Regions from separate parts of the Nocardioides sp. WS12 genome, predicted to be linked through region 1. Evidence: predicted binding sites of a transcription regulator. Region 1 holds the regulator's gene; each other region holds the start of a gene.

The links. The regulator HrcA, encoded in region 1, represses chaperone genes, less so after heat shock. The targets are predictions, from matches to a motif close to TTGGCACTCGNNNNNNNCGAGTGCCAA.
Region 2: HRC28_RS06635 (FmdB family zinc ribbon protein) is a predicted target of HrcA. The motif match lies at 2,901-2,927, and genes of this name have one in related genera.
Region 3: groL (chaperonin GroEL) is a predicted target of HrcA. The motif match lies at 3,078-3,104, and genes of this name have one in related genera.
Region 4: groES (co-chaperone GroES) is a predicted target of HrcA. The motif match lies at 3,864-3,890, and genes of this name have one in related genera.

Annotation. Positions count from the first base shown of each region.
Region 1 is NZ_CP053928.1:3,928,230-3,933,646, reverse strand. It holds gene HRC28_RS19030 (DUF6752 domain-containing protein) at 1-5, shown strand, start outside; gene HRC28_RS19025 (DUF3097 domain-containing protein) at 10-858, opposite strand; gene HRC28_RS19020 (MBL fold metallo-hydrolase) at 879-1,727, opposite strand; gene HRC28_RS19015 (hypothetical protein) at 1,748-2,497, opposite strand; gene hrcA (heat-inducible transcriptional repressor HrcA) at 2,683-3,708, shown strand; gene dnaJ (molecular chaperone DnaJ) at 3,745-4,917, shown strand; gene HRC28_RS19000 (16S rRNA (uracil(1498)-N(3))-methyltransferase) at 4,930-5,417, shown strand, end outside.
Region 2 is NZ_CP053928.1:1,418,436-1,423,852, forward strand. It holds gene HRC28_RS06615 (LCP family protein) at 1-1,148, shown strand, start outside; gene HRC28_RS06620 (hypothetical protein) at 1,148-1,315, shown strand; gene HRC28_RS06625 (MscL family protein) at 1,443-1,778, opposite strand; gene HRC28_RS06630 (SAF domain-containing protein) at 1,835-2,503, opposite strand; gene HRC28_RS06635 (FmdB family zinc ribbon protein) at 2,555-2,884, opposite strand; gene HRC28_RS06640 (penicillin acylase family protein) at 3,039-5,417, shown strand, end outside.
Region 3 is NZ_CP053928.1:1,832,039-1,837,455, forward strand. It holds gene HRC28_RS08690 (hypothetical protein) at 1-367, opposite strand, end outside; gene HRC28_RS08695 (SGNH/GDSL hydrolase family protein) at 460-1,299, shown strand; gene HRC28_RS08700 (SigE family RNA polymerase sigma factor) at 1,343-1,846, shown strand; gene HRC28_RS08705 (hypothetical protein) at 1,848-3,032, shown strand; gene groL (chaperonin GroEL) at 3,165-4,796, shown strand; gene HRC28_RS08715 (hypothetical protein) at 4,914-5,129, shown strand.
Region 4 is NZ_CP053928.1:4,606,897-4,612,313, forward strand. It holds gene HRC28_RS22210 (cytochrome ubiquinol oxidase subunit I) at 1-636, opposite strand, end outside; gene HRC28_RS22215 (GNAT family N-acetyltransferase) at 695-1,558, opposite strand; gene groL (chaperonin GroEL) at 1,690-3,327, opposite strand; gene groES (co-chaperone GroES) at 3,458-3,751, opposite strand; gene HRC28_RS22230 (MMPL family transporter) at 3,981-5,417, shown strand, end outside.

The DNA of each region.
Region 1 (5,417 bases):
TCTGACCCCTCAGGGGCCGGCGACGAAGTCGATCAGTTCCTCGACCCGGCCCAGCAGGGCGGGTTCGAGGTCGGCGTACGAGTCCACCTTCGACAAGATGTGCTTCCACGCGCGGGCGATGTCGGCCTGATCGCGGTGCGGCCAGCCGAGGTGCTGGCACACGCCCTTCTTCCACTCGATCGAGCGGGGGATGGTCGGCCATTCCCGGAGGCCGATCCGGTCCGGCTTGACCGCCTGCCACACATCGATGAACGGGTGGCCGACGATCCGGACGTGCTTGCCGTTGGGGCCGCGCGCGATGGCGTCGGCGATCCGGGACTCCTTGGAGCCACGCACCAGGTGGTCGACGAGAACGCCGACCTTGCGTTGCGGACCCGGCTTGAAGGACACCAGGTGGTCGGCGAGGTCGTCGACGCCGCCGAGGTACTCGACCACCACGCCCTCGATGCGCAGGTCGTCGCCCCAGACCTTCTCGACCAGTTCGGCGTCGTGGCGTCCCTCGACGAAGATCCGGCTGGCCCGCGCCACGCGGGCCTGGGCGTCGTGGACGGCGATCGATCCACTTGCGGTGCGCGTCGGCTTCGCCGGGCCGGACGCGCCGGCCCGTAGGGGAGCGGTGAGGATCACGGGCTTGCCCTCGAGCAGGAAGCCCGGGCCGAGCGGGAAGGTACGACGCTTGCCGCGTCGGTCCTCGAGGGTCAGCGTGTCGAGGTCGCGGTCGACGGCCACGATCTCGCCGCACCAGTCGGTGGTCACCTCTTCGACGACCAGGCCGATGTCTCCGGCTGTCTCCACGGCGCGGCCCCGTTTGGGGACCTTCCAGTCGCCGGCCATCACGTCGGTCCCGTAGCGATCCACGACAGACGAGCCTAAGGCGGTCAGGCCATGGGGAGGTGGCGCCGCGCCCGGGGGAGTTGCGCATAGCCCCGCGGTACGGCGTGCTTCAGTGCCTCGGCAGGGAAGGGCCACTCCGCAGCGGCGATCGCCTCGGCCTCGGGGACGCCGCGGCCGGCCAGGTCGCGGATCGTCTCGGCCACTGCACGCAGTTGGTCGCACTGATCCTCGACGAAGCGGCGATCGACGATCGCACCGTGGCCGGGCACCACCACCGAGCCCGGCGTCAACAGCCCGACCACGAGGTCGAGGGTGCCGGGCCAATCCATCGGCCAACAGTCCGCGCCGAGCCCCGGCGGGGCCGATTCCTCGATCAGGTCCCCGGCCAGGAGGACGTCGGCGTCGGGGATCCGGACGACGAGATCGCCCCCGGTGTGGCCGCGTCCCGGGTGCACCAGTTCGACCTGGCGGTCGCCGAGGTCGATCACGGCGGCGCTGGAGAACGTCTGGTCGGCCGGCCGGATGCTGGTGCCCAGCACTTCCTCGGCGCGTGGCTCGTCGTCGGCAGCGCGGTAGATGCCCTTGATCCGCTCCCCGGCGGGGACGGTGCGTTCGGCCGCCTCTTCCGTCGCGTGGATCGGCAGGTCGCCGTACTCCTGCAGGAAGGTGGCGTTGCCGAAGGTGTGGTCGAAGTGTTCGTGCGTGTTGACGACGGCGACGAGGTCACCGCGGTCGAGCTTGCGCAGTTCGCCGATCACCTCGGTCGCGGCGACGGACGAGGCGTGCGTGTCGACGACCACCAAGCCGCGCTCGCCGCCGACCACGGTGACGTTGAGGTCGAACCAGGGGTGGCGCAGGACCCAGACGCGGTCGGCTACTTCGGTGAAAGGCACTCGGTCAGGCTAGTCCGACCTCAACAGAGACCCGCGTGCAGTTCGGAGCGCAGGAGCTCGCCGAGGTCCGCGGCGCTCGTGGCTGCGCGGGGGAAGCTGAGTGCGGCGTCGTGGGCGCCGTCGATGTCGACCCACTGCAGCGCCACGGCGGTGGTCTGGAGGTCGGCGAGGCTGACGCCGACGATGTCGCCGAGGCGCGTGTTGGTCCGGGTCGCGATCGCACGGCGGAGTTCGTCCTGGTGGCAGACGTTGGCGTGCTCGACCGAGCGCTGGAGGAAGCCGCGGTTGAGGTCGTGGGCGCGCGAGCCGAAGGCGGCCAGCGGCACCCGCAGCCGGGTCTCGTCGGGGGCGACGTCGGGGGTGCTCTCGCGGGCGAGGACGGCGAAGTCGAGGTGCAGGCTGACCCGCAGGCGAACCTCGCAGCAGCACTCGCACTCCTCGAGCCCGCTGGCCTCGAGCCGGCCGGACAGGGTGAGGGTCGCGTCGCGATCGGAGGAGCCCGGGCGGCCCAGCCCGCTGCGCAGGGTGAGCAGGGCGCCACGCCGGTCGTGGGCGGCGAGCGCGAGGTCCGAGTCGGCCGGGCAGGCGAAGACCGGACGCCCGCTGTGGTCCTGCATCTCGAGGTGGTCCTGGTCGAGTCCCGCGGTGATGTCGTCGATCCCGTCGACCACGAGGGTGACGTCGTCCGGGCAGGCCAGGATGCTGCGGGCCGCGGCGGCGAGACGGTGGACGTCGACGCGACCAGCGTCGATACCGGTATCGAGGGACACGGTGGGGTTCTCCTTCGACGATCTGATTTAGGTGAGCCTAACCTACATGGGAGACCGGATGCGGGGAAGGTCTCGGTCCGGCGGTCCGGGCTTTCGGGGTCTCCACGGGTAGCATTGGCACTCGCCGGAGTGGAGTGCCAGACGAAACCGACGCGACAACACCAGGGACGACAGGGAGGTGGGGCATGCAGGAGGACCGCAGGCTCGCCGTACTGCGCGCCATCGTCGAGGACTACGTCGCGACCGAGGAGCCCGTGGGCTCGAAGGCGCTCGTCGAACGCCACCACCTCAACGTGTCCCCGGCGACCATCCGCAACGACATGGCGGCACTGGAGGACGAGGGCTACCTCGCCCAACCGCACACCAGCGCCGGCCGGGTGCCGACGGACAAGGGCTACCGACTCTTCGTCGACCGCCTCTCGACCGTCAAGCCCACGTCGTCCGCAGAGCGCCGCGCGATCGCGACCTTCCTGGACGGGGCGGTCGACCTCGACGACGTCGTCCACCGCTCGGTGCGGGTGCTGGCCCAGTTGACCCGTCAGGTCGCGGTGGTGCAGTACCCCTCGCTGTCGCACTCGACCGTGCGCCACGTCGAGATCGTCGCGCTGACCCCGACGCGCCTGCTGGTCGTGCTGATCCTCAGCTCGGGTCGGGTCGAGCAGCGCCTGGTCGAGCTCGAGAGCGACCTGGCCGAGGCCGACCTCGCCGCACTGCGCTCGCGCGTCAACCTGGCCGCGACCGGCGAGGTCATCGCCGAGGCGGCGGCCGCCCTCAACGGCCTGATCCGTCCCGAGGAGGGAGCCCCGGCTCCGTCCGCGGTGACGGTCTCGGTCGTCGACACCCTTGTCGACGCGATGAGTGACCACCGATCGGATGAGCGGGTGGTCGTCGGCGGTACGGCGAACCTCGCCCGCTTCGGTGACAATTTCGACACCTCGGTCCGTCCCCTCCTCGAGGCGCTGGAGGAGCAGGTCGTCCTGCTCAAGCTCCTCGGGGAAGCCACCGGCAGTGGCGCAGTGACGGTCCGGATCGGTGCCGAAGGGCCCTACCAGGAACTGGCGTCCACCAGCGTCGTCGCGACGGGCTACGGCCCCGACGACGCGCTCGCGTCCCTCGGCATCGTGGGCCCGACCCGCATGGACTACCCCGGATCGATGGCGGCGGTGCGCGCGGTTGCGCGCTACATGTCGCGCATCCTCGACGAGAACTGATGGCGCTCCCGGCGCCTCAGGAATGATGGAGAAGAAGTGAGCACGGACCTCTACGAACTGCTGGGTGTTGCCCGCGACGCGGACGCCGACACCCTGAAGAAGGCCTACCGGCGCCTGGCCCGGCAGCTCCACCCGGACGTCAACCCGGACCCGGAGAGCCAGGAGCAGTTCAAGCTGGTCACTGCGGCCTACGAAGTCCTGTCCGACCCACAGAAGCGCGCGGCGTACGACCGCGGCGGCGACCCGTTCAGCGGCGGCTTCGGCGGCGGTCAGGGTGCCGGGTTCTCCTTCACCGACATCATGGACGCCTTCTTCGGCGGCCAGGGCGGTGGCGGCCAGGGTGGCGGCCGCGGCCCGCGCCCCCGTGTGCGCCGTGGGCAGGACGCCCTCATCCGGATCGAGATCGAGCTCGCGGAGGCCGCCTTCGGCGTCTCGCGTGAGCTCAAGGTCGACACCGCCATCCGCTGTACGACGTGCAGCGGCGCCGGTGCGGCTCCGGGCACCCAGCCGGTGCCCTGCGAGACCTGTCGCGGCGTCGGCGAGGTCGCGCACGTGCAGCGCTCGTTCCTCGGCGAGATCCGGACCCTGCGCCCCTGTGCCGCGTGCCGCGGCTTCGGCTCCGTCATCGCCGACCCCTGCCGCGACTGCGCGGGCGACGGTCGGATCCGGTCGCGTCGCAGCCTGACGGTGAAGATCCCCGCGGGCGTCGACACCGGTACCCGCGTCCAGCTCACCGAGCAGGGCGAGGTCGGCCCGGGCGGCGGTCCCGCCGGAGACCTCTACGTCGAGATCCACGTCGCGCCGCACGCCACGTTCGAGCGCAACGGCAACGACCTGCACTGCACCGTGTCGGTCCCGATGACCGCAGCGGCCCTGGGCACCACCATCGCGCTCCCGACCCTCGAGGCCGACCTCGAGCAGGACGAGGACTCCGGTGTCGAGACCAGCTTCGACCTGCCGATCCCGGCCGGCACCCAGTCCGGCCACCAGGTGCTGTTGCGTGGTCGCGGTGTGCCCGGTCTGCGCGGTGGCCGGGGCGACCTCGTCGTCTCGATCGCGGTCGAGACCCCCGGTCGCCTCGATGCGCGGCAGGAGGAGTTGCTGCGCGAACTGGCGGCCATCCGGGGCGAGGAGCAGCCGACCGGTGACGTGCGACCGACCCACAAGTCGATGTTCGGCCGACTTCGCGACGCGTTCACCGCGCACTGACCTGGTCGTTCAATGACGCTTCCGCAGCACCTCGTCGCCTCGCTGGCCGGCGTCACTGCCGGAGCGACCGTGACGGTCGAGGGTGACGAAGCCCACCACGCTGTCGTCGTACGACGACTGCGGGTGGGGGAGCCGCTCCAACTGTCCGACGGTGTCGGTCGGGTGGCCACCGGTGACGTCAGCGCGACCGCGAAGCGGGAGTTCTCCGTGCTGGTCCGCGACGTCGCGGAACTCCCCGAGCCGTCGCCGCGCTTCACCGTCGTGCAAGCCCTGCCCAAGGGTGAGCGTGGCGAGCTCGCCGTCGAGGTGCTGACCGAGATCGGCGTTGCCCGGATCGTGCCGTGGGCCGCGTCGCGCAGCGTCGCTGTCTGGAAGGGCGAGCGCGCCGCGAAGTCGCACGCCAAGTGGCAGGCGACGGCGCGCGAAGCGGCGAAGCAGGCGCGTCGCGCCTGGCATCCCGACGTCGACCCCCTGGCCACGACCGACGACGTGGCGGGCCT
Region 2 (5,417 bases), 2.5 Mb from region 1:
AGACCGTCTTCAAGGTGATTGCCACCAGCCTGCTCGCGCTCGGCATGGCCACCGGTGTCGGCGTCGTCATGGTCTACAACAACTGGAACAGCAACCTCACCGTCGAGAGCCTCGCGGACCAGGTGAAGAACCGGCCCGAGAAGGTCGCCACCGGTCCCCTCGACATCCTGGTGATGGGCGACGACACCCGCTCCGGTGAAGGCAACGACATCGACGGCGAAGGTGGTGGCGGGTCCGACACCACGATCCTGTTCCACCTCTCGGCCGACCGGAAGTTCGCCTACGGGATCTCGATCCCGCGCGACACGGTCGTTGACCGACCCGAGTGCTACAAGAAGAACGGGGACATCATCCCCGCCCAGCCGGCTGCCCAGTGGAACGCTGCCTATTCGGTCGGCGGACCGGCCTGCACCATCCAGCAGGTCGAGCAACTCACCGGCATCCGCGTCGACAACTACATCGTCGTCGACTTCAACGGCTTCAAGGACATGGTCGACGCCCTGGGTGGTGTCGAGGTCTGCATCCCCGAGGACATCGAGGACGAAGAGCACGGCATCACGCTGAAGGCCGGTACGCGCGAGATCAAGGGACAGCAGGCGCTCAGCTACGTCCGGGTCCGCCACATCGGCGACGGCACCGACCCGCAGCGGATCAAGCGCCAGCAGGCGTTCATGGCCTCCATGATCAGCAAGGCAGTCGCGGCCGACACCCTCGCGCAGCCGGTGAAGCTGACGAAGTTCGTCAACGCGACGACCAGCTCGCTCAAGACCGACTTCAAGAACATCGCCCAGCTCGCCGACATCGCTGCTTCGTTCAACGGCATCGGGCTGGACAACATCTCCTTCGTCACGACGCCGTGGGTCTACTCCACGTCCCAGCCGGGCCGGGTCGAGTGGACCTCCGCGGTCAACAAGCTGTGGCGCCTGGCGCGCACCGACCGTCGCCTGACCAAGGAGTACCTCGGCGACTCGATCAGCGCCGGTGAGAACACCGACGGATCGTCGTCGGCCTCGGGCAGCGCGAGCCCCCCGGCTTCCGGGACGACCGATCCGACGGATCCCACGGACACCGCGTCGCCGGGCGGCGAAGCGACCGACGTGCCCCAGGGCATGTCCGACGACGCCCGCGCCCGCGCAGGTCTGTGCTGATGGAGCCCGAGTGGAAGCGCAAGCAACGCCTCGCCGAGATCTTCGGTGATGTCCTGCCGACCGTGACCTCGGACGAGAAGGACCCGCCGTCACCCGTGAAGGACGGCGACGACACCGCGTCCGAACGCTGGCTGAAAGCACAGGTGCCGCCTCACCACGGAGGGTGAGACGGCACGTGCGCAGAGTCTGCTGGTCGAGCGTGTCTTCGGTGTAGTGGGGAGCAGCAAGCTGCTCGGATGACACCTCCCGCCACGCTGCCGACAGGCTGGGTGCTGCGGGAGCTGACGCTCTCCGTCAGCGGGTGGCGAGCGAGTCGCGGATCTGCGTGAGCAGTTCGACCTCGCTCGGGCCGGCGGGCGCGTCCGGGAAGAAGCGCTCCTTGGCCTTGGTGTAGGGCGTCACGACCAGGAAGTAGACGATCGCTGCGAGGATCACGAACGCGATGACCGAGTTCATGAACGCACCGAAGTAGGTCCTGTCGCTGAAGACGTCGTCCATGGCGTCGGGCAGCAGGTCGGTCAGCCAGGCGGTGAAGGTGGTGACGACCCTGCCGAACGCCGTGGCGATGATGAAGGCGACGGCGATGTCGACCAGGTTGCCCTGGAGCAGGAACTTTCTGAATCCAGCCATTTGTGTCTCCTCTGTCCCGAGATCTCTTTGATGAGGCGTTCTGAGCAGACAGCAACCTATCTGTGACACCACGTATAAGTCACGTAGGTCGCCACCGACGCTCCGGCGACCGTGGGGGCGTCGTTCGCGCTCACAGCGGCGACGATCAGGCGTCCGGGCAGGGCTCCGTCGCCTGAGATTCCGGCCTCGGGCACCGCCAGCACGGTGACCTCGCGGGCCAGTTCCTCGGTCGTTCCTGCCTGCGGATCGGTGGCCAGCAGGTCGATCCGGTCGCCCACGGTGAGCAGCGCTGCCTGGCCCGCATCGGACAGCCGGATCGGCACCACGACGGTGCCGGGAGGCGGCGATTGAGCGAGGCCCGCGCCCACCAGGCGTACGTCGGTCACCGGTTCGCCCTCGCGGAGCGGGGCGGCCAGCAGGCGCCCGGCCGGCGCCCCCACCACCCCCTCCGGTACGACGCCAGGAGCCACCTGTTGCTCGACGAGGTCCTCGATGCGCAGGAGTTGCCCGGCCGGCAGGTCACGCGCGGCGACGAGCATCGTGGTGGATGCCGGTGGTGGCGGCGCGAGGGTACGCAGCGAGGCAGCGACCGCCACCGCGATCAGCAGAACCGCGATCAGGCGGCGTCGGCGGAGCACGCGTCGTCGTACCTCGGCGAGGGCGTCAGCGAAGGACTGGGCGCGGGTGCGCGGCGGGCGCGCCGATGAGGGGTCCCAAGAATCCATGCCCGCGACGGTAGGTCGCTGGCGCCGGTCGTGCCGGCGTCCTCCACAGGCTCAGGCAGGAGAGGCGGCAGCGCCGCTGCTGGTGCTGCTGCTCGAGGTCGACTTCGCGGGCGCCGAGGAGCCCGAGTCCGAAGACGACGAGGAAGAAGAGGACGCCGCGGGCGCGCCCTCGGAGGACGCGGCCGGCGAGGACGCGGTCGTCGAGGAGCGGCTGTCGGTCTTGTAGAAGCCGGAGCCCTTGAACACGACACCGACGGAGTTGAACACCTTGCGGAGCTTGCCCTCGCACGCGGGGCACACCGTCAGCGCGTCGTCGCTGAAGCTCTGGACCTGCTCGAACGCGTGGCTGCAGGCGGTGCAGAGGTACTGGTAGGTCGGCATCGGTGGATTCTCCGGGTTGGCACTCTCGACTTTCGAGTGCCAATGCTACGTCACGACCCCCACAGACGGCACAATGACGCCCACCATGTCGGGAGCAGAGAACGTCGATCAGCACGCCAGCCCGGATTCGGGGTCCCGAAGGTGGTCGCGCTCAGTGCGCTGGCTGACCGTGATCGCCGTGTTGTGCACGATCGCGCTGGTGGCCAGCCTGACAACGGCATGGGTCGTCGCGCGCAAGCCCTGGCCGCAGACCAGCGGGGAGCTGGAGATCAGCGGTCTCGAGGGCGAAGTGCAGGTGATCCGTGACGAGGCCGGCATCCCGCAGATCTACGCCGACTCGATGCCGGACCTGATGCTCGCGCAGGGCTTTGTCCACGCCCAGGACCGCTTCTTCGAGATGGACGTACGACGCCATGCCACCGCCGGTCGGCTCTCGGAACTCTTCGGCGAAGCCGGGATCGAGAGCGACCTGGTGGTGCGGACCCTCGGTTGGCGCGACGTCGCCGAGAAGGAACTGACCCTGCTTCGCCCGGCCACGCGCAGCGCGCTCGACGCCTACGCCGAGGGCGTCAACGCCTATCTCGCCGGCCGCTCACCCTCCGACATGTCGCTGGAGTACAGCCTGCTCGGTCTCAGCGGCCTCGACTACACCCCCGCGAAGTGGACCGCCGTCGACTCCATCGCCTGGCTGAAGGCGATGGCGTGGGACCTGCGCGGCAACATGGAGGAGGAGATCGGGCGCGCCCTCACGGCCGCAACCGTCGGCACCCAGCGCATGGCCGACCTCTATCCCGGCTACCCCTACGCGAAGCACGACCCGATCGTCCAACAGGGCGGACTGCTCGGCGACGAGTTCGACCAGGACGTCAGCGGCGGCGGGCAAAGGCTGTTGCAACGTCCGCCCCTCGGCGATCCCGACGCGCTGGCGGCCCTCGCTGAGGTGCGCGGAGTCCTCGCCGGCGTACCGCCACTGCTCGGGCAGGGCGACGGCATCGGCAGCAACGCCTGGGTCGTCGACGGCAACCACACCAGCACCGGCGAGCCGATGCTCGCCAACGACCCGCACCTCGGGATCTCGCTCCCGGGTGTGTGGACACAGGTGGGGCTGCACTGCCGCACGGTCTCGACGGAGTGCCCGATGGACGTGGCCGGGTTCAGCTTCTCCGGCGTTCCGGGCGTGGTCATCGGACACAACGCCGACATCGCGTGGGGCTTCACCAACCTCAGCCCGGACGTCACCGACCTCTACGTCGAGCGGATCAAGGGCGACACGTGGGAGTCCGACGGCAAGGACCTGCCGCTCGTCGTACGCAAGGAAGTCATCAAGGTCCGCGACGGATCGTCGATCGACCTCGACGTGCGCTCGACGAGCCACGGGCCGTTGCTGTCCGACCTGGCCGAGCTGGACGACGAACTGGACGCGGTCGACCTGACCGAGGACGGCCTGGTCGACCAGCTCACCGACATCGCCTCGGAGCAGGGGCCGGAGAACTCCGGCGACGAGTCCTTCGAGGACCACATGAGCGACGTCCTGCAGCGGGAGTACGGCGTCTCGCTCGCCTGGACCGCACTCGAGCCGCGGCCCACGGCGGACGCACTCTTCGCGCTCAACACCGCCAGCGACTGGACGTCGTTCCGTGCCGCGCTCAGCGACTTCGCCGTACCCGGGCAGAACGTCGTGTACGCCGACACGAAGGGCCACATCGGCTACCAGGCGACCGGGCTCGTCCCGATCCGCAAGCCCGGCAACGACGGCCGGATGCCCGCTGCAGGGTGGAAGAGCGACACCGCCTGGACCGGCGAGTTCGTTCCGTACGACGCCCTTCCGAACGTGCTCGACCCGGACTCGGGGATCATCACGACCGCGAACCAGGCGGTGATCGACCCGGAGCGGTACGCGCCGTTCCTCACCTCCGACTGGGACCTCGGCTACCGCTCGGCGCGGATCAACGAGCTCCTCGAGGCCGACGACGAACTGAGCGTGCGCAGCATGGGGGCGATCCAGCTCGACGACTGGAACGCCATCGGCGAGGTGCTGACGCCGTACCTGCTGCGGGTCGACCTGCCGCGCGGCTACTACTCCGACGGCCAGCGGTTGCTGCGTTCGTGGAACTACCGGCAGGGCCCGGAGAGCGGCGCGGCCGCCTACTTCAACGTCGTGTGGCGCGAGGTGCTGCAGCGGACCTTCGGCGACGAGTTGCCCGACGCCCTCGACCCCGACGGCAGCGACCGCTGGTTCGCCGTCCTCGCGTCGATCCTGCCCAAGGGATCGGCGAGCTGGTGGGACGACGTCGAGACCGACGGCGTCCGGGAAGGTCGCGACGACATCCTGCGCGCGTCCATGAAGGCCGCGCGCGACGAACTCACCGCACGCGAGTCACCCAACGCCGAGGAGTGGACGTGGGGTGCACTGCACAAGCTCGAGCTCCGCTCGGCGACGCTGGGGGAGTCGGGCATCGGTGTCATTGAGCGGATCTTCAACCGTGGCGGCTGGGAAGTCGGCGGCGGCGGTTCGCTCGTCAACGCGACCGGC
Region 3 (5,417 bases), 2.1 Mb from region 1:
GGTAGACGTCGGACGTGGCCAGGAACCCTCGGAGTTGCTCAACCGTGATGCCCAGACGCTTCGCGAATTCCTTGCCTTCCGGACTGTCAGCGGCGAACGAGACTGATCCGTCAGTCATGCCCGCAGCACCCACCGGCGCGAGGAAGCTGATGCCTGACTGCCGGGCGACGATCCGCTTGCGCTTGGGCTCCTTCTCCTTTGTCGATGCCGTGGGCTTGTCCTTCGCCGTTCCTTTGCCTCCCGTGGGGCCCAATGGAGAGGACGACGACTCGATCAGGATCTTCTCCGCGTCGGACGTGGACTCGCCTGCGCAGCCTCCCGCCAGGAGCGCGGTGGCGACCAGGAGGGGAGCAAGGCGCTGGAGCATGCGGCGACAGTAAAGGAATTGGTGCGGATCGTCCGGCGTTTCGCCATGGTCTCGCCACTGTCCGTTCAGCCGGGTCTGTTTCAACTGGTTCCATGAGCCGCACCCGTAGCGCCCTGCTGGCTGTCGGCGCCCTGGCGGCCGGCGTCGGGGTGACCACCGGAGGTGGTCGCGAACTGCTGCGCCGACAGGCCGCCATCGCCCGTGCCCGGATCGGCAAGCCGCTCGGCGAGGACGCGCTGGCCGCCGACAAGACCTGGAAGAAGAAGACGTACGGCGGTGCGCCTCTCCACCTGCTGGTCCTCGGTGACTCGATCGCCGCCGGGCTCGGGGCCGAACGCCCGAAGGACACCCTGGGCGCCCGGATTGCCCGGGACCTGGCGAAGCGGCTGCACCGGCCGGTGGCGCTGCACACCGCGGCGGTCGTGGGGTCGGAGACGTCGGCGCTGGCCGGCCAGCTGGACGGACTGGCGCCGGGCTACGTCGCCGATGTCGCCGTGATCGTGGTCGGCGGCAACGACGTCACCCACCGGGTGCCCGTCAGCACGTCGGCGGCGCAACTCGAGGAGGCGATCCTCCGGCTGCGGGTCGAGGGCACGGCGGTCGTGGTCGGCACCTGCCCGGACCTCGGCGCGCTGCGGCCGGTGCCGCAACCGCTGCGTTCGCTCGGTTCCCGGATGTCGAAGCAGCTCGCGGCAGCGCAGGCGGAGGTCGCCGTACGCAGCGGCGCGCATGCGGTGTCGCTCGCGCACGTCGTCGGGCCGTTCTTCATCACCAACCCCGACGAGATGTTCAGCCTGGACCGGTTCCACCCGAGCGCGCTGGGCTACAAGCGGACGGCCAAGGCACTGGTGCCGTCGGTGCTGCTCGCACTGGGTCACGAGGCGACCGTGCCGTTCGGGCACCACCAGCCGCGAGATCTCGTAGCCGACTGACGCGCCCCTCCAACCTTTCGGCACCGGTGTGCGTTGATGGGGTATGAGCACCGATGAGGAGTCGTTCCGCCGCTGGGCGGGGGAGCGTCAGCTCGCGTTGCTGCGGACGGCGACCTTGCTCACCGGTGACCGGCAGCGGGCCGAGGACCTGGTCCAGGAGGCGCTGACGAAGGTGGCGCTGCGCTGGCGCCGGCTGCGCGACGACAACCCCGAGGGGTACGCCCGGCAGATCATCGTGCGCGACAACATCTCGGCCTGGCGCAAGCGGCGCCGTGAGGTCGTGGTCGACCAGGTGCCACGCGTCGTCGTACCCGACCACACGGCTGCCTCCGAGCGCCGACTGCTGCTCGACGAGGCACTGGCCACGCTGACGCCGCGGCAACGTGCGGTGGTCGTGCTGCGCTACTACGACGACCTCACCGAGCGGGCCGCTGCCGAAGCGCTCGGTGTCAGCGTCGGCACCGTGAAGAGCCAGACCCACCTCGCGCTGTCCCGGTTGCGCGAAGCCGCGCCCGAGCTCGCCGAACTCCTGCGAGAGGAGAGTTGAGATGACCGACCAGCGACTGCGCGACCTGCTCCACGAGCAGGTGGCCGACCTCGAATCCACCGATCGTTCCGCGGCTGCGTGGGCAGGCGCGCGACGCATTCGGCAGCGCCGGATCACCGTGGTGGCGAGCGCTGCCGTCGCGACCGTTGCGGTCGTGGCGGGAAGCCTTGTCCTCACGAAGGGCGATGGTGGGGAGCCGGCCGATCCCGCCCCGACGCCGACCACCGAACAGTCCGTCCAGTCCTCGTCGGTCGAACCCGGCCGCGACTACCGCGGCGCGAAGACCTGGTGGGCGCCGGTCGACACGGCGGAGGGGGACCTGCCGGAGCTCGAATCGTTGCCGTACCCGCCCGAGATCAGCCTTGCCCCCGACCTGCCCCCGCATTCGGCCGGAGTCCCGGCGCACGCCGTGTACGAGCTGTCTGGCGACGGCCCGCGGCCGGGGCGGGTGGTCATCGTGGGCCACGACGGCTTGACGCACGCGCTCGACGTCGGGCGCCTGGACCCCGTGACCGACGAGGAGGGCAATGTCCTGTCGCCGCTGACGGCCGAGAGTCTCGCGCCGGACGGGCGGCACGTGTTCTTCATCCAGGAGAGCTCGCTCGAGGTGTACGACCTGACGACGGGCACCTGGGCCACCTACGAGATCGTGCCCCGGATGGGGGAGCAAGCCCTCTGGATCAACTCCGCCGAGGTCTGGACGCCCGGTGAGTTGGGCGCGCCCGACGGTGTCGGGACGACGTACGACGTCACGGGGTCCGGCCTCGATTCGTCTTCGGGCGTCCCGGACGTCCCCCGGGTGTGGGACACCTCCGACGAGCCGTGGGGGCCGGTGCGGCTCTCGGATCGCGACGGTGCGGCGCAGGGCATGTTCCTGGCCGACGTGGCCAGCGGCCCGGACGGCGCGATGGGCGGCCTGGATGCGCTGGCAGCGCGGGTCGGGTCGACCGAGGGCAAGAACGTGCACCTCCTGGTCATGCCCGGCCCGGACAGCGGCCGCTGGAAGGGTTGCTGCCCGGTCATCGGCTGGCTCGACGACGAGACGGTGCTGTTCCAGTCCCGCTCGAACGCGATGCGGATCCTCGCCTGGCGCGTCGGCACGGCGGATCTGCGCAGGGTCTCGCGGATCACGGGCTGGGAGCCCGGCGAAGAGGTGCCGGTCGGGAGCTTCGCCGACCCTCGCTGAACGTCTTTTCCTTGCACTCGCAGGGGTCGAGTGCTAAACATGAGGCTGGCACTCGTAAGATCAGAGTGCCAATCCGGACCGGCCCTTCGGCCCGGCTCACCACGAACGCACCTGCGAAGGATCGCAAGAGACATGTCGAAGCTGATTGCTTTCAACGAAGAGGCCCGGCGCGGGCTCGAGCGTGGCATGAACACGCTCGCCGACGCCGTCAAGGTCACCCTCGGCCCCAAGGGCCGCAACGTCGTCCTGGAGAAGAAGTGGGGCGCCCCCACGATCACCAACGACGGTGTTTCCATCGCCAAGGAGATCGACCTCGAGGACCCCTACGAGCGCATTGGCGCCGAGTTGGTCAAGGAGGTCGCCAAGAAGACCGACGACGTCGCCGGTGACGGTACGACCACCGCGACCGTGCTCGCTCAGGCCCTCGTCAAGGAAGGCCTCCGCAACGTTGCTGCCGGCGCCAACCCGATGGGCCTCAAGCGCGGCATCGAGGCGGCTGTCACGGCCGTGACCGAGCAGCTGCTCGCCCTGGCCAAGGACGTCGAGACGCGCGAGCAGATCGCCGCCACCGCCACCATCTCCGCCGGCGGCGACGCCACCGTCGGTGACGCCATCGCCGAGGCGATGGACAAGGTCGGCAAGGAGGGCGTGATCACGGTCGAGGAGTCGAACACCTTCGGCATCGACCTCGAGCTCACCGAGGGCATGCGGTTCGACAAGGGCTACATCTCGGCCTACTTCGTCACCGACCCCGAGCGCATGGAGACGGTCCTTGAGGACGCCTACGTCCTCATCGCCAACTCCAAGATCAGCAACGTCAAGGACCTGCTGCCCCTCCTGGAGAAGGTCATGCAGTCGGGCAAGCCGCTCGTCATCCTCGCTGAGGACGTCGACGGCGAGGCGCTGTCGACCCTGGTCGTCAACAAGATCCGTGGCACGTTCAAGTCGGTTGCCGTCAAGGCTCCCGGCTTCGGCGACCGCCGCAAGGCCATGCTGCAGGACATCGCGATCCTGACCGGCGGCCAGGTCATCTCCGAAGAGGTCGGCCTCAAGCTGGAGACCGCTGGTCTCGAGCTGCTCGGCCAGGCCCGCAAGGTCGTCATCACCAAGGACGAGACCACCATCGTCGAAGGTGCCGGCGACGCTGGCCAGATCGAGGGTCGGGTCAACCAGATCCGTGCCGAGATCGAGAAGTCGGACTCCGACTACGACCGCGAGAAGCTCCAGGAGCGCCTCGCGAAGCTGGCCGGCGGCGTGGCCGTCATCAAGGTCGGCGCGGCCACCGAGGTCGAGCTCAAGGAGCGCAAGCACCGCATCGAGGACGCCGTTCGCAACGCGAAGGCTGCCGTCGAAGAGGGCATCCTGCCCGGTGGCGGTGTCGCACTGGTCCAGGCCGGCGCGACCGCGTTCGAGAAGCTCGAGCTCGAGGGTGACGAGGCCACCGGTGCGAACATCGTTCGCGTCGCGCTCTCGGCCCCGCTGAAGCAGATCGCGATCAACGCCGGCCTCGAGGGCGGCGTCGTTGCGGAGAAGGTCGCCGGTCTCCCGGCCGGCCAGGGCCTCAACGCTGCGACCGGCGAGTACGTCGACCTGCTGGCCGCGGGCATCATCGACCCGGCCAAGGTCACCCGCTCGGCGCTGCAGAACGCCGCGTCGATCGCCGCGCTGTTCCTCACCACCGAGGCCGTCGTGGCCGACAAGCCGGAGAAGGCTGCCGCTGGTGGCGGCGACCCGACCGGTGGCATGGGTGGCATGGACTTCTGAGTCCTGCCTCCACGGCAATCCTCTGCAAGGCCCCCGCTTCGGCGGGGGCCTTGTGGCGTTTTCGGGCTGGGCGCGGATGAACCAGCGCCGCCGCGACCAGTGGGCGATGATGGCGCGGTGAGCTCCCCTGAACCAGACGCCCGTTCTGTCTCGCCGCTCGTGGCCGGGCTGGTGCCTGTCCTGACGCTGGCCGTGTTCGTCGGCCTGGCCTACTTCGCAGGCAAGGCCATCGACGGCCCGAGTTGGCTGACCAACGTCCTGGTGATCATCGGTGCCTGTGTGGGCTACGTCGTGAGCCGCACGATCCTGCGCTGGATCTTCACGCCGCGCTGAGGTTCTCCACAGGTGGTGCCGCAGCGCGTCGTGATGTCGGTGCCCCGAACCCCGCCCACCAGCGGAGCTCGCGCCACCTCGCAACCTGTCCAATGCACGCTTACGGAAACGCCCTCTCCTGCCGATGGTCGTGCGCGGCAGCACCCAGCAGGGCAGCGCCTAACTGGTGATTCCCTGGCGCCACGCGCCGGCTATCCACCAGCTAAGGCAGGACTGCCGCACCCGGGTGAATCGCACTGACATGCCGCGGTCGGAGCGGAACGCCCGACCGCGCCGCTCGGAGCGCGT
Region 4 (5,417 bases), 680 kb from region 1:
GTGGGCGAACTGGAGGAACGCGTGCTGGTTGAACAGCACCGCCCACGGCTCGACGTCCGTGATCTCCACCTGCCCTGAGCCTGTCGAAGGGTCGACCAACTTGAAGCCGGTCGGCACGTTCATCCAGGCGTTGACTGCGAGTACGCAGTAGGCGCCGATGATTCCGGTGATCGCCATCGGCAGCACCATCATCACGTGCCGCTTCGGGGGCATCCGGCCCCAGCCGTAGAGGTAGATGCCGAGGAAGATCGCTTCCAGGAAGAAGGCCAGGCCCTCGAACGCGAACGGCAGTCCGAGGACGTCGCCGTACGTCCCCATCAGGCCGGGCCAGAGCACCCCCATCTCGAAGCTGAGCACGGTGCCGGACACGGCACCGATGGCGAACAGCACCGCCGAAACCTTGGCCCAGCGCTGCGCGAGACCCAGCGCGACCGGGTCGTTGCGACGGATGCCGCGCAGGTGCATCGCGAAGATCATCGCGGGGAACGCGACGCCGAAGCAGGCCAGGATGATGTGCCAACCCAGCGAGAGCGCCATCTGCTGGCGAGCCGGGAGCAGGCCAGCAGGCTCGGCCTCCGTGGCGAGATGGACCGCGAATTCGGCAAGGACGCTGGTGACGACATCGGGGGTCAACACGGAGCCGACGCTACTCCCTTGTGAATACTTTCACAAAGTCACTGCGGTGTTGTGCTGCTCACCCTCGGAGGTCGGTGATGGCGATCCGCACGGTGAGCGAATCCCCGGCCATCCGGATCCGTCCCCGCATGCCTGCGGCGAGCACCATCGGGAGCACGGCGCGGGTCTCGGAGGGCGCGGTGAGCACGATCTCCTCGGCTCCCTGGGACCGCGCGACCCGGGCCACCTCGGCCAGGAGTCGGGTGCCGACGCCCCGCCGGTGCCAGGCCGGATCGACCCACAGGTCCACAGGCCACGGGTGGTCAGCACTCTCTCCGGCCGAGACCTCGGCGCGGCCCGCCACCTTGCCGCCCGCGATCGCGGAGACGACCGAACCGTCGCGCACGTAGTCGGGATCTCCGGCGCCCGGCTGGTGCGGCGCTGGCGGCGCCTGGGCGTCCAGGACCTCGCCGACCAGCTCGGCGAGCGCAGCCGCGCGGGCCCGCTCGGTCGCCGTGAAGGGTGGAGTACGACGGATCTGGATCGTTGCGGATTCCCCGACGGTCATTTCAAGGACGTCGGCGGAGGCGTCACTGGCGGCGACGTCGGCGTCGAACAGGTGCGCCGCCACCTCCGGGAAGGTCGCCGGCTGGGCGATGATCGCGCGCACGGCCTGGACGTACCGGGTCGGCTGGTCCTCGAGCGCGGCCGTCGTGACCGGAACCGCCGACACCGCCGCTCCCCCAGCGCTGGAGACGAGGTCGAGCAGGTGGTCGCGGGTCCAGTCCGCAGGAACCTGCAGGACGAACTCGTCGGTCACCGAGCCTTCTTCAGGGAAGACCTGGACCGTCTGGATGTTGACTCCGGCCCGCCCGCAGGCCGCAGCAAGCTCCGCCAGGGCTCCCGGTCGGTCAGGCAATCCGGCCCGCACTCGCCACAACATGTGCCCACTATGCCGGACCGAGGTGACAGCAGGCGATCACCAATGTTGCGGCAGGCAACGCAAAAACGACACCGACCCGGCTCGCTCGCGCGAACCGGGTCGGTGGTTGATCAGTTGATCAGGGCCGTGGATCAGTGACCGTGTCCGTGTCCGTGGCCGTGACCACCCGCGTCGGGGGCCTCTTCCTCGGGCTTGTCGACGATCAGCGTCTCGGTCGTGAGCAGCAGGCCCGCAATGGAGACCGCGTTGACCAGAGCCGACCGGGTCACCTTGACCGGGTCGATGACGCCCTGGGCAACCAGGTCGCCGAACTCGCCGGTCGCGGCGTTGTAGCCGAAGCTCGCGCCGTGCTCGGCAAAGCCCTCGCGCACCTTGTTGGTGATGACGTAGCCGTTGACGCCGCCGTTCTCGGCGATCCAGCGCAGCGGCTCCTCGGCGGCCTTGCGGACGATCCGGACACCGGTCGCCTCGTCGCCCGTCAGGCCGAGGTCACCCTCGAGCACGGCCACAGCGTGGATCAGGGCCGAACCACCGCCGGGCACGATGCCCTCTTCGATCGCGGCGCGCGTCGCGGAGACCGCGTCCTCGATCCGGTGCTTCTTCTCCTTGAGCTCGACCTCGGTGTGGGCACCGACCTTGATGACCACGACGCCGCCGGCCAGCTTGGCCAGGCGCTCCTGCAGCTTCTCGGAGTCCCAGTCGGAGTCGGAGGTCTCGATCTCCTTCTTGATCTGCTCGACGCGACCCGCGACGGCAGCGGCGTCGCCGGCACCGTCCACGATCGTGGTGTTGTCCTTGGTGACGACGATGCGGCGGGCGCTGCCCAGCACGTCGAGACCGACCTGGTCGAGCTTGAGGCCGACCTCCGGCGAGACGACCGTGGCGCCGGTGAGCACCGCGATGTCCTGCAGGATCGACTTGCGACGGTCGCCGAACGCGGGCGCCTTGACGGCAACAGCGTTGAACGTGCCACGGATCTTGTTGACGACCAGGGTCGACAGCGCCTCACCGTCGACGTCCTCGCAGAGGATGAAGAGCGGCTTGCCGGCCTGGATGACCTTCTCCAGCAGCGGCAGGAGGTCGGCGATCGCCGAGATCTTGCCCTGGTTGATGAGGATGTACGGGTCGTCGAGGACGGCTTCCTGGCGCTCCGCGTCGGTGACGAAGTACGCCGAGATGTAGCCCTTCTCGAACTGCATGCCCTCGGAGAACTCGAGCTCGGTCGAAGGAGTGTTGGACTCCTCGACGGTGATCACACCGTCCTTGCCGACCTTGCCGAACGCCTCGGCGAGCAGGTCGCCGATGTGGCTGTCACGCGAGGAGACGGTCGCCACGGAGGCGATGTCCTTCTCGTCGTCGACCTCACGGGCGGCAGCCGCGAGCGCGTCGCCGACGGCGGCGGTCGCGAGGTCGAGGCCACGCTTGAGGCCCATCGGGTTCGCGCCGGCGGCAACCGCGCGCAGTCCCTCGTGGACCAGTGCCTGGGCGAGCACGGTCGCGGTCGTCGTACCGTCACCGGCGACGTCGTTGGTCTTGGTCGCGACCTCCTTGGTGAGCTGCGCACCAAGGTTTTCGAAGGGGTCGTCCAGCTCGATCTCACGTGCGACGGTCACGCCGTCGTTGGTGATGGTCGGCGCGCCCCACTTCTTGTCGAGGACGACGTAGCGGCCCTTCGGGCCGAGCGTCACCTTGACGGTGTTCGCGAGGGCGTCGACGCCGCGCTCGAGCGCACGCCGGGCGTTCTCGTTGAACTCCAGGATCTTGGGCATTGCTTGTACGGCCTTTCAGGGATTGCGGCTGGGGTGATCTGGCGCCCGGCTGGCAAGCCGGGGGCGCGAAGGCGACCTTTGAGCGAAGCGGTCGTCGAGCGCCCCCGGCGCAGCCAGGCGGGATGCCAGGTCAGCCCAGAACGGCGAGGACGTCGCGCGCCGAGAGAATGAGGTACTCGACGCCGGAGTACTTGACCTCGGTGCCGCCGTACTTGCTGTAGATGACCTTGTCGCCAACGGCGACGTCGAGCGGGACGCGGTTGCCGTTGTCATCGATGCGGCCGGGGCCGATCGCCAGGACCTCGCCCTCCTGGGGCTTCTCCTTGGCGGTGTCGGGGATGACCAGGCCGGACGCCGTGGTCTGCTCCGCCTCGAGGGGCTTGACGACGATCCGGTCCTCGAGGGGCTTGATGTTGACCGACACGATGTCGACCTCCACTTTCTGAGCTGACTGCTTGGGTTCGGTGGGCGTGCGCCGGGAAGCGGACTTCCCGGCCAGCATTGGCACACTCGATGCGAGAGTGCCAACCACGAAACTAGCACTCTCCGCAAGTGAGTGCCAGAGCGACCCCTGGACGAGATGGCCGAACTTCTGCCACGGCCCTACCAAAGTCGGTTGACCCACCGCACCTGTCCGCCGCTAGCGTTCAAGCATGTTCGCTGCGCTCGGTCGGTTCGTGACTCGGTTCCGTTGGTTCGTCATCGCCGGGTGGGTGTTGATCGCCGTCATCGTCGGCGCCACCGCGCCCGCTCTGGAGTCCACTCAGGACAACTCGGAGTTCCTGCCCGACCACTACGAGTCGATCCAGGCCCTGAAACTGCAGGAGGCGGAGTTCTCCGATGCCTTCTCCCCCGGCGCGATCCTCGTCTTCGAGCGCAAGGACGGCGCAAAGCTGACGGCCGCCGACCAGACCGCGGCCGTCGAGGTCGCGACCGAGGTCGGGTCGACGCTGGGCAAGAAGACCTTCCAGCAGGTCGTCATCACCCAGAACGAGGAGGGCAAGCCCAACCTGTCCGCCGACGGGACCGTGATGTTCGGGATCGTCCCGCTCGCCGACGGCGCCTCGGGGTACGACCCGCAGGCCTTCGACGACGCCGAGGACCTCCGCAAGGAACTGGGCGACCTCGAGAAGGGCACCGACCTCGAGATCCGTACGACGGGCTCGGTCCCCCAGGGCCTCGACTCACAGGAGTCCGGCGAGACCACCCTGCTGATCGTGGGGATCGTCACCGTCGTCCTGATCGTCGGCCTGCTCGCCCTGATCTTCCGCAGCGTGCTGATCTGCCTGCTGCCGGTGGTCACCGTGGCGCTCGTGTCGGTGATCGCCACCGGCGCGATCGCCTGGGCCAACGACATCTTCGACCTCAAGGCCGACTCCTCGGTGCAGCAGATCCTGATCGTCGTCCTCTACGGCGTCGGGACCGACTACATCCTGTTCTTCCTCTTCCGGCACCGCGAACGAATGCGCCAGGGCGCGGCCGTGCGGGACTCCGTCGTGCACAGTCTCGACCGGGCCGGCGAAGCGATTGCGTCCGCCGGAGGCGCGGTGATCGTCGCGTTCATGGCCTTGATCCTCAGCTCCCTGAGCATCTTCCGGGCGATCGGCCCGGCCCTGGCGATCGCAGTGTTCGTCACGTTGATTGCGGCTCTCACCTTGGTTCCGGCCATCGTGTCCCTGCTCGGCAAGGCGCTCTTCTGGCCGTCGAAGTCCTGGCAGAAGGAGCCGAAGCACGGCACCTTCATCAAGCTCGGCAACACCGTCGGTCGCCACCCCGGCCGCACCGCGCTGGTGTCGGGCGGAGCGATGGCGGTGCTCGCGATCTTCGCGCTCAGCTTCAACCCGTCCTTCGACTTCAACTCGAGCCTGCCGGACGGCGTCGAGTCGACCGAGGCGATGGAGACCTTCCAGGAGCACTTCTCCGCCGGAGCGGCCGAACCCGTCCCGGTGCTCGTCGACACCAAGGGCGCCGACGTCACCCCCGCGCAGCTCGAGACGTTCAAGACGGCGCTCGGCGAGGCCAAGGGCGTGGACGAGGTGGCCGGACCGATCCCGTCCGCAGACAAGTCGGCCTACCAGTACTACCTGACG